One region of the Arthrobacter sp. E44 genome, then DNA from elsewhere that is predicted to be linked to it. Evidence: predicted binding sites of a transcription regulator. Region 1 holds the regulator's gene; the other holds the start of a gene.
What was found. The regulator HrcA, encoded in region 1, represses chaperone genes, less so after heat shock. The targets are predictions, from matches to a motif close to TTNGCACTCGNNNNNNNCGAGTGCNAA.
Positions count from the first base shown of each region.

Region 2: a site for HrcA is predicted at 4,060-4,086, ahead of groL (chaperonin GroEL). Genes of this name have one in related genera too.

Region 1 is NZ_JBHDJA010000009.1:30,532-37,472, forward strand. Features, by position in the region: gene ACETK3_RS09785 (PhoH family protein) at 1-211, opposite strand, end outside; gene ACETK3_RS09790 (GerMN domain-containing protein) at 580-1,536, shown strand; gene ACETK3_RS09795 (16S rRNA (uracil(1498)-N(3))-methyltransferase) at 1,523-2,302, opposite strand; gene dnaJ (molecular chaperone DnaJ) at 2,305-3,432, opposite strand; gene hrcA (heat-inducible transcriptional repressor HrcA) at 3,519-4,532, opposite strand; gene ACETK3_RS09810 (DUF3097 domain-containing protein) at 4,706-5,554, shown strand; gene ACETK3_RS09815 (DUF4870 domain-containing protein) at 5,631-6,041, shown strand; gene hemW (radical SAM family heme chaperone HemW) at 6,156-6,941, opposite strand, start outside.
Region 2 is NZ_JBHDJA010000005.1:43,961-50,901, reverse strand. Features, by position in the region: gene ACETK3_RS06285 (ribonuclease HI family protein) at 1-557, opposite strand, end outside; gene ACETK3_RS06280 (ABC transporter substrate-binding protein) at 827-2,146, shown strand; gene groL (chaperonin GroEL) at 2,247-3,881, opposite strand; gene ACETK3_RS06270 (ABC transporter substrate-binding protein) at 4,173-5,435, opposite strand; gene ACETK3_RS06265 (cold-shock protein) at 5,438-5,644, opposite strand; gene ACETK3_RS06260 (LytR C-terminal domain-containing protein) at 5,711-6,346, opposite strand; gene ACETK3_RS06255 (DUF3263 domain-containing protein) at 6,397-6,726, opposite strand; gene ACETK3_RS06250 (uracil-DNA glycosylase) at 6,822-6,941, shown strand, end outside.

The DNA.
Region 1 (6,941 bases):
GTTCATTGCCGCGGGCGTGGAAATTGACATCCGGGAACTGCTCTTCGATAAAGCGCAGCGCCTCGTCGTGGCTGCCAAGTGACTGAACCATCTGGTCGGTGTTCTCAAAGAGGACAACTTCGGTCCGGGTGCCGGGCATTGAGTGCGGAAATTCCCCCGGACTGCCTTCGCCCGTGTTGAGCCGGCGCTTACCATTTGCTGATTCAGTCATGGTGTTGGCCCGCAGGCCCGTGGTCCCCTCGAAGATCGACAACACTTGTTTTGCGTTTGGCTGATGCCGGTGCCCGTCGCGCGGTGCTCCCTGCCCAGCGATCCCTTTATCTTACGCCAGCACGGGTATGGAGCGGATATCCGCCCGAATGGGAGCTGCCGCGCCACCCCTGAAAGGTTCCCGAGCAGGGGGCTTAGATATCAACTTCATATCGGCCATATATCGTTCCAGTTGCAGTTCGCCGGAAGGACGCACAGAGCGGCTGACCGTGCGCACCGCTGTGCAATGCTGGAAATCCAGCATCTGCTGGGACGTCAGGCCGCCAGGGGGATCGGCCCGCCACGCCAGGAAAGGACAAGGGCAGGACAGTGCCGGAAACCTCTGTGCCCAAAAGGGCAGGACGACCCAAGGGCCGCCTGTGCCCGGCCGTCCTTGCAGGAATTTTGGTGCTTGTGCCGGCCCTGGCAGGCTGCACGGCCGAGGGCGGGCCTTCACCTACAGGCACCAGCGCATCGGTCCCCGCCTCCGGGGGCACTATGCCGGACGGCCCGGCCACCAGCGCCCCGCTGGAAACCACGCAGTCCTCCAACAAGGCCCCGGTGTACTGGATTGGCCGCAGCGGGGGGAACATCTTCCTTTACCGCGAATTCCGGGACGTCCCGGAGCAGGACAACCCGGTGACCCGGGCACTGCGCGCCATGATGTCGGAAAAGCCCCTTGACCCTGATTTCTTCACGCCCTGGCAGAACCCGGACAAGCTGGCCACGTCCATTTCCGGCAAGGATGTCATCACCGTCGACGTCTCGGCCGACGCCTTTAACAGCAACCTCGATGCAGACATGGCGGCACGGGCCATCCAGCAGTTGATTTACACGGCCACCGCGGCGGCCGCCAGTTCGGGCCTGATCGACACCGGCCAGCAAGTCCGGGTCCGGATCCTCGTGGACGGCCACACGGACTACGTGGCGTTCGGAAAGATCCAGCTGGGCGCGCTCATGACGCGCGCGGCAGGCCTGGTGGCGCCGGTATGGATTATCGACCCCCAGGAAAACGCCGAGGTGCCGGGCGGCAGCGTAAAAGTCACAGGGCGCAGCACGTCACCTGGCGCGAAGCTCCACTGGCAGCTCCTTCGGGCCGGGGACGGGGGCAGCAAAGCGCCCTTCCTGAACGGGGAGACCACGGCCGGCACGGAGCAGGGACAGGCGGGCGTCTTCACGCTGGCCCTGAACCTGCCGCCAGGCGACTACGAACTCCGGGTGGCGCAGGCCGGCTCCGGCGGGGAGCCGGACAAGAACGAGGACACCAGGACCTTCAAGGTCCGGTAACGGTCCACCGGCCAAGAATGTCGCTGGCAAGCACGACGGCGGCAGGCCCGGCTGTGGAGGACCGCAGGACATGGTGCCCCAACAGGGCTGTCACAGCCCCTTTGTCGCAGAGTTTGGTTACTTCCCGCGGGCTGATTCCGCCCTCCGGGCCGACGATCAGCAGGATTTCACGGGAGCCGGTGCCTGCACTCCCCTGCCACGCTTCAAGGACGGTACGCAGCGGCCGTACGGCGTCTTCATGCAGGATGACCGCCAGGTCCGCGGCTTTCACCGCGGTGGCGAGCCCTGTGGTGTCGACGGCGGCCCGCACTTCCGGGATCCAGGCACGCCGTGCCTGCTTGGCGGCCGCCGCCACGGTTGACTCCCACTTGGCGTGCGCCCGCGCTGCCCGGTCGCCCTTCCAGCGGACGATGGACCGTTCGGACTGCCAGGGAACCACCGCGTCGACGCCCAGCTCGGTGGCCGTCTCAATGGCCAGTTCGTCGCGATCACCCTTGGCCAGGGCCTGGACCAGCACCAGCCGCACGTCCGGCCTGTCTTCCACCGCCAGGCTGCCGCACTCCACCTCGAGGCCCGAGGGTGCAGCCGAGACGACTCTTCCGGTCATGCGGGTGCCGGCGCCGTCGACAATGTCCACGGCCTCGCCCGGCGCCAGCCGCTTTACGGTGACGGCATGGCGCGCCTCCGCCCCTTCGAGGACAAAGATGCGGCCCGGCGTCATGGCGTCCAGCGAACCGGTGGAGGTGAAAAAGACCGGGTTGCTCACCGCTACAGGTTCCCGAACCGGTCCCGGAGCTTGGCGAACATGCCGCCGCTGGCAGCCAACTTGCCTTCGGTGATCTGCTCGCCGCGGAGCTTGGCAAGCTGGCGCAGCAGGTCCTCCTGCGCGGAGTCGAGCTTGGCGGGGGTGTCCACCTGCAGATGGACCTTCAGGTCGCCGCGGCCATAGCCCCTCAGGTGCGTGACGCCCAAGCCGCGCAGGGTGATGATTTCGCCGGACTGGGTGCCCGGCTTGACATCGATCTCCTGGGTACCGTCGAAGGTTTCCAGGCTGACGTCCGTGCCCAGGGCCGCAGCGGTCATGGGGATGTGCAGGGTGGCGTGCAGGTCATCGCCTTCGCGCACGTACGTGGGGTCGTTGTTGACGCGGATCTCCACGTACAGGTCGCCGGCGGGCCCACCTGCCGGGCCGGCTTCGCCCTGCCCGGAAAGCTGGATGCGGGTGCCGGTGGCGACGCCGGCAGGAACCTTGATGGTCAGTGACCGGCGGCTGCGGATGCGGCCCTGGCCGCTGCATTCGTTGCAGGGGTCCTTGATGACCGTACCGAAGCCTTCGCAGGTGCCGCAGGGAGCTGCCGTCATGACCTGGCCAAGGATGGACCGGACGGCCCGCTGGACCTGGCCGCTGCCGCCGCAGATGTCACAGCGCTCCGGGTGGGTGCCCGGGCGGCAGCAGGATCCATCACAGGTGGGGCAGACCACTGCGGTGTCCACCTCGAGTTTCTTGTTGACTCCAAAGACGGCGTCGCGGAGGTCGATCCGGACACTGATGAGTGCGTCCTGGCCACGGCGGACCCGGGACGCCGGGCCAGACGTGCCGCCCGCGCCAAAGAAGGTGTCGAAGATGTCCTGGAACGCGAACCCCTGGCCTGCGTAACCGGCGCCGCCGAAACCGTTGTCCGTGCCGTTTTCGTTGCCGGTGGTGTCGTAGATCCTGCGCTTCTGGGGGTCGGAAAGGACCTCGTAGGCGTGCGTTACCGCCTTGAAGCGCTCGGCAGCGTCGGCACCTGGGTTAACGTCCGGGTGAAGGGTGCGGGCCAGCTTGCGGTAGGCCTTTTTGATCTCTTCGCCCGTAGCTTCGGGTGAGACTCCAAGGACGTCATAGTGGCTGCTCAAAATTCGTGTCTCTTCCTTGTTGTACTGCGTTCAGTCGGGCGCCAGGACTCTTGTCCACAGCCGAAGCGGACTCCGGCGGCCAGGAGTCAGGGCCCCAAAATCCTGGAAAGGTAGCGGGCTACGGCCCTGACGGCGGCCATGGTGGTGGGATAGTCCATTCGGGTGGGTCCGAGGATTCCCACCTTGGCTGCACTGTCCGGACCATAGCCGGTGGCCACCACGGAGGCCTCGGCAAGGCCGTCATAGGGGTTCTCCCTTCCGATGCTGACGGCCACGCCGCGGTGGTCCTGGGCCATTTCGCTCAACAGCCGCAGCATCACCACCTGTTCCTCGAGCGCCTCCAGCACCGGACCAATACTCAGGGGGAAATCAACGTTCGACCTGGCCAGGTTGGCGGTGCCGGCCATGACCATGCGGTCTTCCCTGCTGTTCTGGGCCAGCGCCTCCAGGCCGAGGGCAAGCGCGTGGGCTGCCTGGCGCTGCGGCTGGGGCGCAGCGGCCACGACGGCGGGAAGTGCCTGGGCGAGGTGGCTCAGCCGGGTTCCCCCCAGGGCGGCAAGGAAACGGGTGCGCAGCTCCGCCAGCGCTTCGTCTCCGAGGTCCTGCCCGACGTCGATGACGCGCTGCTCTACCTTGCCGCTGTTCGCGATGAGGACCACGAGGACCTTCCGAGGTGCCAGCAGCACGAATTCGATGTGGCGGACAAGTGCCCTGCTCAGGTGCGGGTACTGGACCACGGCTACCTGGTTGGTCAGTTGTGACAGCAGCCGGACGGTGCGGTCCAGCACGTCGTCGAGGTCGTCCGCACCCTCCAGGAGGGTTTGGATGGCTCGGCGTTCGGGAGCCGACAGGGGCTTGACGGCGGAGATCTGGTCGACAAAAAGCCGGTAGCCCTTGTCCGTAGGGATCCGGCCGGCGCTGGTATGGGGGGCCGTGATCAGCCCCTCGTCCTCCAGCGCGGCCATGTCATTGCGGATGGTGGCGCTGGAAACGCCAAGATGATGCCGCTCCACCAGGGCTTTGGACCCAACCGGCTCGCGGGAGTGGACGTAATCCTCCACGATCGCCCGCAGTACTTCCAGTTTGCGTGGCTCGCTCACTCTCCACCTCCATCCATGGTCCGGGGCACCCGCCCCGTCCGGTGCCGCCCAAGGGTTAGCACTCGACATGCCTAAGTGCTAACAGTCTATTATGCCTCGGCCCGTTGTTAGCATTGGTACCGCTCCGGGCGAAATTCCCGGGTTGAGGAGCTAGCGCTAGGCGGATTGATTCCATGGATTACCAGAACTGGGGCCCCCGGGGCATTTCCGCTCCCAAGCGGGTGGAGCTGCCCGAGGTCCCTGTGGAGCGGGGCATGGTTCTTGAGGAAGTACAGTCCGGCTGGGTGGGCGCTGTCACCCGCGTGGAGAAGTCCGGCGGAATGCACCTCGTGGCATTGGAGGACCGCCGCGGAAAGTCCCGGTCCTTCAAGCTCGGATTCGGTTTCCTCCTCGAGGGCCAGCCCATCCGATTGATGCCGCCCGCGCCCAAGGCCGCCGCCGGTCCTCCCGCCGGCCGGACCGCCTCCGGTTCAGTGCGCGTCCCAGGCCAACGCGCCCAGGTCGCAAAGGCAAGCCGGATCTGGGTGGAAGGCAAGCACGACGCCGAACTGGTGGAAAAGGTCTGGGGAGACGACCTGCGCGTGGAGGGCATCGTCGTCGAGCCCCTCCACGGCATCGACGACCTGGCCGCAGCCGTGGCGGACTTCAAGCCCGGCCCTGGCCGCCGCCTCGGCGTACTGGTGGACCACCTGGTTCCCGATTCCAAGGAATCCCGGATCGCCGACGCCGTCATGGCGTCCCCCGGCGCGGCCGGCAACGTCCTGATCGTCGGCCACCCGTACGTGGACGTCTGGCAGGCAATCCGGCCTTCAGTCCTGGGCATCGAAAAATGGCCCGCCATCCCCCGCGGGCAGGACTGGAAGACCGGGATCCTCAAAGCGTTCGGCTGGCCCCACAGCACGAAGGAAGACATCGGCCTCGGATGGCAGAAATTACTGGGCGCCGTACGCACGTACGCGGACCTCGAAGCGTCCCTGCTGGGCCGGGTTGAGGAAGTCATCGATTTCCTTACCGTGCCCTAGGCGGCGGGCGCCGGCCCTAAAGCCAGTATTCTTGGTAGTAGTCAGCACTAACTTGCACCTCAGAAGGACACAGACTGTGGCAGAAAACGCACGTGATCACAGGGACGGCCAGGGCCGCTCCGAGTACCATGGCGTACCCGCCAACGCCCTGCCGCTTACGGCCAGCGAGGACCGCCAGTGGGCCACGCTGGCGCACTTCGGCGGGATCCTGGGGTGCATCCCCTCGCTGCTGATCTACCTGATCTTCCGCGACCGCGGGCCCTTCACCGCGCAGGAATCCAAGGAAGCGCTGAACTTCAGCCTGCCGCCCACCATCGCCGCGGTGCTGGCCAACATCCTGGTCTTCATCCCCTATGTGGGAAACATCTTCGCGGTCATCGCCACACTGATCTGGGTGGCCCTCACCTGCTTCTCCGTAGCCGCAGGTATCCACGTCAACCGTGGCCAGCCGCACCGCTACCAGTACAACCTGCGCTGGATCAAATAGTCCCCGCCCGTTCCCTAGCCTCGCAAGCTCGGCCAGGGAACCCTACGGGCGTGGGCCCACCCAGCGGCTCCCTGCCCTCGCAAGCTGCGGGGCGCACCCAGCGGCTCCCTGAGATTAGTCAGGGAGGATGCGGCGGACCACTGCGTCTGCCAGCAGCCTGCCCTTGAGGGTCAGCACCAGGCGTCCGCGGAAAGCAGCAGCAGGCTCCACCAGGCCGCCCGCGATCAGCCCGGCCACCTCGTGCCGCCCGGCAGCGCTGAGCGTTGACACCTCAAGTCCTGACTGCAGGCGCGCCTCGAGCATCACCTTTTCCAGGTGCCTGGTTTCCGGATCCAGGGTCTCCCTGCCGGCAGCCGGCGACAGCCCCTGCGACAGCCGGTTGGCATAGGCGGACGGGTGCTTGACGTTCCACCAGCGGACCCCGCCCATGTGGGAGTGGGCGCCCGGCCCGATCCCCCACCAGTCGTCGCCCTGCCAGTATGCGAGGTTGTGCCGGCACGCCTGCCCCGGAGTGCGCGCCCAATTGCTGACCTCATACCAGCCAAGCCCTGCTTCGGTGATCAACTGGTCGGCGAGCTCGTACTTGTCGGCGTGGTCGTCGTCGTCGATTCCCGGGACTTCACCGCGCCGCATCTGGGCTGCCAGCTTGGTACCCTCCTCGACGATCAGCGCGTAGGCGCTGATGTGGTCCGGCTGGTACGACAGGGCGGTCTCCAGTGAGTGCCGCCAGTCGGCCAGCGACTCCCCCGGCGTGCCGTAAATCAGGTCCAGGCTGACAGCCAGGCCGGCTTCCCTTGCCCACTGCACCACCTGCGGAACCCGGCTCGGCGTGTGGGTGCGGTCAAGGACCTTGAGGACGTGCGGAACGGCGGACTGCATGCCAAAGGACACGCGGGTGAA
Region 2 (6,941 bases), on a different contig from region 1:
AGGCCCACACCGGAGGGGGCCTGCGCGTGCAGGGCAGGCTCGCGGCCGTTCTGGCCGCGTGAAAGGTCGTGCTGTGCACCCGGGTGGTGTCCGCCGGGGAACCCCGGGCCGGAACGTGCGGCCACGCCCTGCTGGTAAGCCGTGGCCGCGGCCCTGGCCCGCTCGTCGGCGGCCTCATTGAGGTCGTGCCCGGCGTGGCCCTTGACCCACTCGAAGGTGTAGGTACGGCCGGCCAGTTCGCGATCGAGTTCCTTCAGCAGTTCCATGTTCAGGACAGGCTTTCCGTCAGCCTTGCGCCAGCCCTTCCGCTTCCATCCCGGCATCCACTTGGTGATGGAGTTGATGACGTACTGGCTGTCACACAAGATGCGCAGGTCCTCCCCGGGGAGGTGCGCAGTGGCGCGCAAAAGGTCAAGGACAGCCATCAGCTCCCCCTGGTTGTTGGTCCCGTGCGGCCAGCCACCGGCCCGCCAGCAATCGTCATTCACATACCAGGCCCATCCCGCCGGGCCAGGGTTTCCCAAGGCCGAACCGTCAGCCGCTGCAGTAATCGTCACCAACCCATCCTGCCAGAAGCAGCCGGCAATGGGTTGCGGCCGCCTTACTGCAGCCCATTTTGCTGGGGCTGCCGCGGCCTCGGGCTGCGCGTCCCACGCCGGCAGCCTTACGCGCGCAATTTTCGGAAAACGCTTACCGAAAAGCCTTGACGGGGATGTAGACCACGCGAAAGAATCGCACCATAACTCGAGAAAACGGTTTCTGAGGCGCAGCTTCTTCAGCTCGCAAAGCTGCCAGAGCGTGACGGAACCAACCGAAAGGAACATCAATGACGATTCCAGTCGTAAGCCGCCGGAGGTTTCAGCTTGGCGCTGCGGCCGTGGCTCTGTCCATCCTGGCCACGGGCTGCGGTGCCGCCGGCGGCTCGGGCGGTTCAGGCGACAACGGTCAGGTGACCCTGCGGTTCGCCTGGTGGGGCAACGAGTACCTGAACGGACAGACAAACAAGGTCATCGCCGCGTTCGAAGCGTCCCACCCAAACATCAAGATCAAGGCCGAGCCGGGCGAATGGTCCAGCTACTGGGACAAGCTGGCAACCAAGACCGCCGCCAACGATGCGCCCGATGTCATCCAGATGGACCAGAAGTACATTGCCGAATACGGGGGCCGCGGGGCGCTGCTGGACCTGTCCAAGCAGAAAGGCATCGACACGTCCAAGCTGGACAAGGAGGCACTCGCCTCAGGCCAGTACGATGGCGCGCAGTACGGACTGAGCACCGGCCAGAACGCCTACGTCATCATGGCCAACACCAAGGTATTCCAGGCGGCAGGCGTTCCGGTTCCCGACGACAAGACGTGGACGTGGAAGGACTTCATGGACACTGCGGCGAAGATCAGCGCCGCAGGCGACGGAAAGAGCTATGGAGCCGCGTACGGCAGCAACGAGGCCGACCTGATCATCTGGCTCCGCCAGCACGGCGAGAACCTGTACTCGGAGGACGGCAAGCTCGACTTCGAGACCGCCACGGCTGCCTCCTTCTGGGAGCGGCTCAAGGAGCAGCGCGATTCAAAGGCCAGCCCGCCGGCAAACGTAGCGACGGAAGACGCAGGAGCGAGCCTTGAGCAGAGCCTCTTCGGCACCAACCGGGTAGGCATGGCCTGGTGGTGGACCAACCAACTGGGTTCGCTGGAAGCCACCACCGGCAGCAACATCAAGATGCTGCGTGCCCCGAGCGTTGACGGCGCCTCGGCCGAAAACGGCATGTACTACAAGCCCACCATGTTCTGGTCCGCTTCCTCCCGCTCCAAGCATGCCCAGCAGGCAGCCGAATTCATCAACTACCTCACCAACAGCCCCGAAGCCGGCGCCATCCTCATGACGGACAGGGGCGTGCCCACCAACAGCGAAATCGTCGCCGGCATTACGCCCTCACTGAAGCCGGCCGACACCACGGTGGTCAACTTCCTGAAGGACATCGCTCCGGATATCAAGGATGCGCCCCCGGTTCCACCAGTGGGTGCGGGCAGCGTCCAGAACGTCATCAAGCGCTACACGGATGAAGTGTTGTATGACCGCCTCACCCCGCAGGCTGCCGCGGAGGCCTTCAAGAAGGAAGTCCAGGGGATGCTGGATTCGGCCCGGAAGTAGAGCCCCGGACGGGCGCTTCCCCAGGCACAAAAAATGCGGCCCCCTCACCAGGAGGGCGCCGCATTTTTTGTTGGCGGGAGGGGTTCCCCGGCCGGGAGGCTTAGAAGCCGCCCATGCCGCCCATACCGCCCATGTCGTCGCCGCCGGCAGGGGCAGCAGCCTTCTCCGGCTTGTCAGCAACCACTGCTTCGGTGGTCAGGAACAGGCCGGCGATGGAAGCTGCGTTCTGCAGGGCAGAGCGGGTCACCTTGACGGGGTCGTTGACGCCGGCAGCCAGCAGGTCGGTGTACTCACCGGTTGCGGCGTTGAGGCCGTGGCCGGCGGGCAGGCCGCGGACCTTGTCGACAACCACACCCGGCTCCATGCCGGCGTTGAAGGCGATCTGCTTCAGCGGCGCGTCGATGGCAACGCGGACGATGTTGGCGCCGGTTGCTTCGTCACCGGACAGCTGAAGGTTGGCGAATGCCTTGGCACCGGCCTGGATCAGGGCCACGCCGCCACCGGCGACGATGCCTTCCTCAACTGCAGCCTTGGCGTTGCGGACTGCGTCCTCGATGCGGTGCTTGCGCTCCTTGAGTTCAACCTCGGTGGCGGCACCGGCCTTGATGACTGCAACGCCGCCGGCCAGCTTGGCCAGGCGCTCCTGCAGCTTCTCGCGGTCGTAGTCGGAGTCGGAGTTCTCGATCTCGGCGCGGATCTGGGACACGCGGCCTGCGATCTGGTCGGCGTCGCCGGCACCTTCGACGATGGTGGTCTCGTCCTTGGTGACGACAACCTTGCGGGCCTGGCCCAGGAGCTCCAGGCCGGCGTTCTCCAGCTTGAGGCCAACCTCTTCGGAGATGACCTGGCCGCCGGTGAGGACGGCGATATCGGCCAGCTGGGCCTTACGGCGGTCACCGAAGCCCGGGGCCTTGACGGCGACGGACTTGAAGGTGCCGCGGATCTTGTTGACGATCAGGGTGGCCAGTGCCTCGCCCTCGATGTCCTCGGCGATGATCAGCAGCGGCTTGTTGGACTGCATGACCTTTTCCAGGACAGCAACCAGTTCCTTGACGTTGGAGATCTTGGAGTTGACGATCAGGATGTACGGGTCCTCAAGGACCGTTTCCTGGCGCTCTGCGTCGGTGACGAAGTAGGCGGAAATGTAGCCCTTGTCGAAGCGCATGCCTTCGGTGAGCTCGAGCTCCAGGCCGAAGGTGTTGGACTCCTCGACCGTGATGACGCCTTCCTTGCCCACCTTGTCCAGGGCTTCGGCGATGAGGGCACCGATCTCGTCGTCACCGGCGGAGATGGAGGCGGTGGCCGCGATCTCTTCCTTGGTTTCGATTTCCTTGGCGGAGTTCAGCAGTTCGGCGGTGACGGCGTCAACGGCCTTCTCGATGCCGCGCTTGAGGGACAGCGGGTCGGCGCCGGCGGCAACGTTGCGCAGGCCTTCCTTGACCAGTGCCTGGGCCAGGACGGTTGCCGTGGTGGTGCCGTCGCCGGCAACATCGTCAGTCTTCTTGGCAACTTCCTTGACCAGCTCTGCGCCGATCTTCTCGTAGGGATCGTCCAGCTCGATCTCCTTGGCGATGGAAACACCATCGTTGGTGATCGTGGGGGCGCCCCACTTCTTTTCGAGGACGACGTTGCGTCCACGCGGGCCGAGGGTGACCTTAACGGCGTCGGCGAGGGTGTTCAGGCCACGCTCAAGGCCGCGGCGTGCCTCTTCATCAAATGCAATGATCTTGGCCATAACGGCAGTAGTCCTTTCGGGACAGTCGTTAAGAATGAACCTTCGCTGCAGTGCCCGCGACGGACGATCCTTTAACGGCGGCCTCTGTATGCCTCCGCGCAGGGATCTCACTGAAGTGAGGTGTTTCTTTCGCTCCTCGGCCGATGCAGGGCGCCGCCGGCCGGAACCAGGCTTTGCTTTAGCAGTCGGTACGTCAGAGTGCTAACTCAATAATTAGCACTCCCCAGGTTAGAGTGCAAGCGATAAGACGCGCGGACAAGGCGCTGGCCGCAGTGGCTTCGCCCAGGGCGATCAGCCGGAGTGTCCGGCTGTTTCATGCCCGGTGGGGCTGGGGTTGTTGTCCGCCCCATAGGTGAAGACCGAGAAGGCAGCTGTGGTGATGTCCCCGTTGGTGTCGAAGGCAACCGGGCCGGATTCGCCGTCGTAGTTTATGTCCGGGCCGGCGGCGAGGCCGCCAAGGCACTCCTTGTAACTCCGGCAAGGAGCCTGCGGCGTACCCGCCCCGGGGGCAGTTCCGCCCGAGACCGCGATGAGGTTCGCGGCGATGGACCGCCCCGCGTCATCCTGCGCCCGGGCCGCAGCGAGTGCCGCCAACGTCACGGCGTCATAGGTTTCGGCAGCGTAGGAGACGTCCTTCAGGGAGGCGTCCACCGCCAGCAGTTTCCCTTGGAAGGCTGCCGTGGGGAGCTGGCCGGGGACGACGGCGCGGGCGCCTTCGAGGGCCCGCGCCGGCAGACCGGATCCGTAGCGGGCGAAGGCGCCGTCACTGAGGATGAACTTCGAACCGCTGAGGCCGGCGTCGTGGAGCTCTGCCAATGCGCCCTGCGCACCATCCCTGGCCACCAGGACGACGGCGTCCGGAGTGGCTTTCGCAACGGAGCGTGCGGCTTCGGCGGCATCCCCCGGTTTGAAGCCCACCCCGGGCAGGACCTTAAGCCCGGACTGTTGGGCAGCTTCGGTGACCGCGGCGGAGAGGTCCTTGCCGTAGGAACCCTCCTGGTAGAGCACGCTGATGCTGGCGGCCCCGGCGTCCTTTGCGAGCTTGGCCAGCACGGGCCCTTGTGCGACGTCGGCTGCGGCGGTTCGGAAATAGTAGCCTCCGCTGGCGCTCGTCGAGAGGCCGGCAGCAGTGTTGGCCGGGGAGATAAGCGGCACGTGGGCCCGGGACAGGATGTCCACGGCGGCGGTTGCATGGCTGGAGTCCGTGGGCCCGATGGCTATGTCCGCCTTGGCAGCCGCCAGATCCTTGGCCTGGGCTGCAGTGTCCTGGTCCGGGTGCACCGGCAGCAGCTCCACGGGCCGGCCTTTGTGTCCGCCGGCGGCGTTGATGTCCTGGATGGCCGCTTTGGCTGCGGCCAGCTGGGGTGCGTTGAGGAAGGCGTTGTCGCCGGTGTTGTCAAGGATCAAGCCCACCCGCAGAACGCCGTCGCCGGAGGCCTCCGCGGATTCTGTCCTGGCGTTGCCGCCGGTGCCGGCGCAGGCCGTCATGGAAAGGAGGCCTGCCAGGGAAAGGGCGAGTCCTGCCAAGGCACGCGCTGGGGAATGGTGGGGCATCGTCACTGCGCGGGCCGTACGTTTTCCGCCTGGGGGCCCTTTTCGCCCTCGCCGACCTCCAGCTGCACCCGCTGCCCCTCGGCCAGGGCCCGGTAACCCTCCCCCTGGATCGCGGACCAGTGGACAAAAACGTCGTCACCGGAGCCGTCAACGGTGATGAAGCCGTAGCCCTTTTCAGCGTTGAACCATTTCACGGTTCCCAGTGCCATGATGGACAACTCTTTCCGTTGGGGCCCGGCCTCGGGGGCGGGCCGGAGTAGATGGAGGGCTTGCGGCTACCGGTAACCCGGGCCGAGCACCACCACGAGCGGTACCTGGAATTCGGTGCTGTTCACCACAGTGGGGATGTTCAACAGTCCGGCAAGCTCCTGCGCGCTGGCCAGCTGCTGCGGGCCGGCATAGAAGATCACGGAGGACTTCTGCGGGGCGCCGGACCAGTTGCCTACCTGGCCGAGCCGCCAACCGTCAGCCTGGACCGTTCCGCCCACACGGCTGGCCAGTCCTGCGGTGCCGGCAGCGTTGTAAACCGCCACTGCCTGGGTCTTGTCGACGACGGCCTGCTGGGTGGCGGAAGCAGTGGGCTCAGGCTCGCTGCCCTGGGTTGGTACGGCCGAGGCGGACGGCGCCGGGACTGACGCCGGCGCAGACGATGCCTGGGTGGGCGAAGGGGTGGATCCGGTTCCGGCCAGCGGGGCTGATTCAACGGTTGCCGACGCCTGGCTGGCGGTGGTGTTGAAGCCGAGCTTGGGAAGGATCAGGAAGGAGACCAGTCCAATGGCCAGGGCGGCCACGCCCACCGCCAAGATGGGCCACAGCCGTACGCGGGACGGGGCCGAGGCCGTCCGGTGGACACCTTGTCGCGACGCGGTCTCCGGGACCTTGTCGAATTCATCGCGGGCGTATCTGGTCATGGTGGAAGGACATCCTTGTTGATTGCGGCTGTTGTCCCGGCCTGGGGCGTCTAAGCGTCGGATCCCAGGCGCCGGGCAGTGCGTGCACGGTGGCGCGACGTACGTAGTCTACGCAATCTCTTCACCAGCATGGGATCGTGGGCCAGGGCATCCTCGCGGTCGATCAGTGCGTTGAGGAGTTGGTAGTAATGCGTCGCGGAGAGATCGAAGAGTTCGCGGATGGCCTGTTCCTTGGCCCCCGCATACTTCCACCACTGCCGTTCCAGGGCCAGCATCTGCTGTTCGCGCTCGGTAAGCGAGGACTCGCGGAGGGTGAAATCCGCCAGGAGGGACTTCCCTGGATCCTGCTCCGGCAGGTGTTCCCGGGCCGGTTCCGCCACGGCGCACTCCTTCGCTGGTTAGGGTCAATGTCTTACCCCTATGCTACCGGCCGAATAACACGAGTGTCATTTGCGGTGCCTGCAACAATGGAACGATGTTTGAATCGGATGCGCTGTTCGAGCTGCAGCAGGACCCGGCGGAGGCCATCAGCTTTGCGGACCTGGCCCAATTCCCGCTGGCAGAGCTCATGGCTCCGGACTGGGCCGCGGCCCTC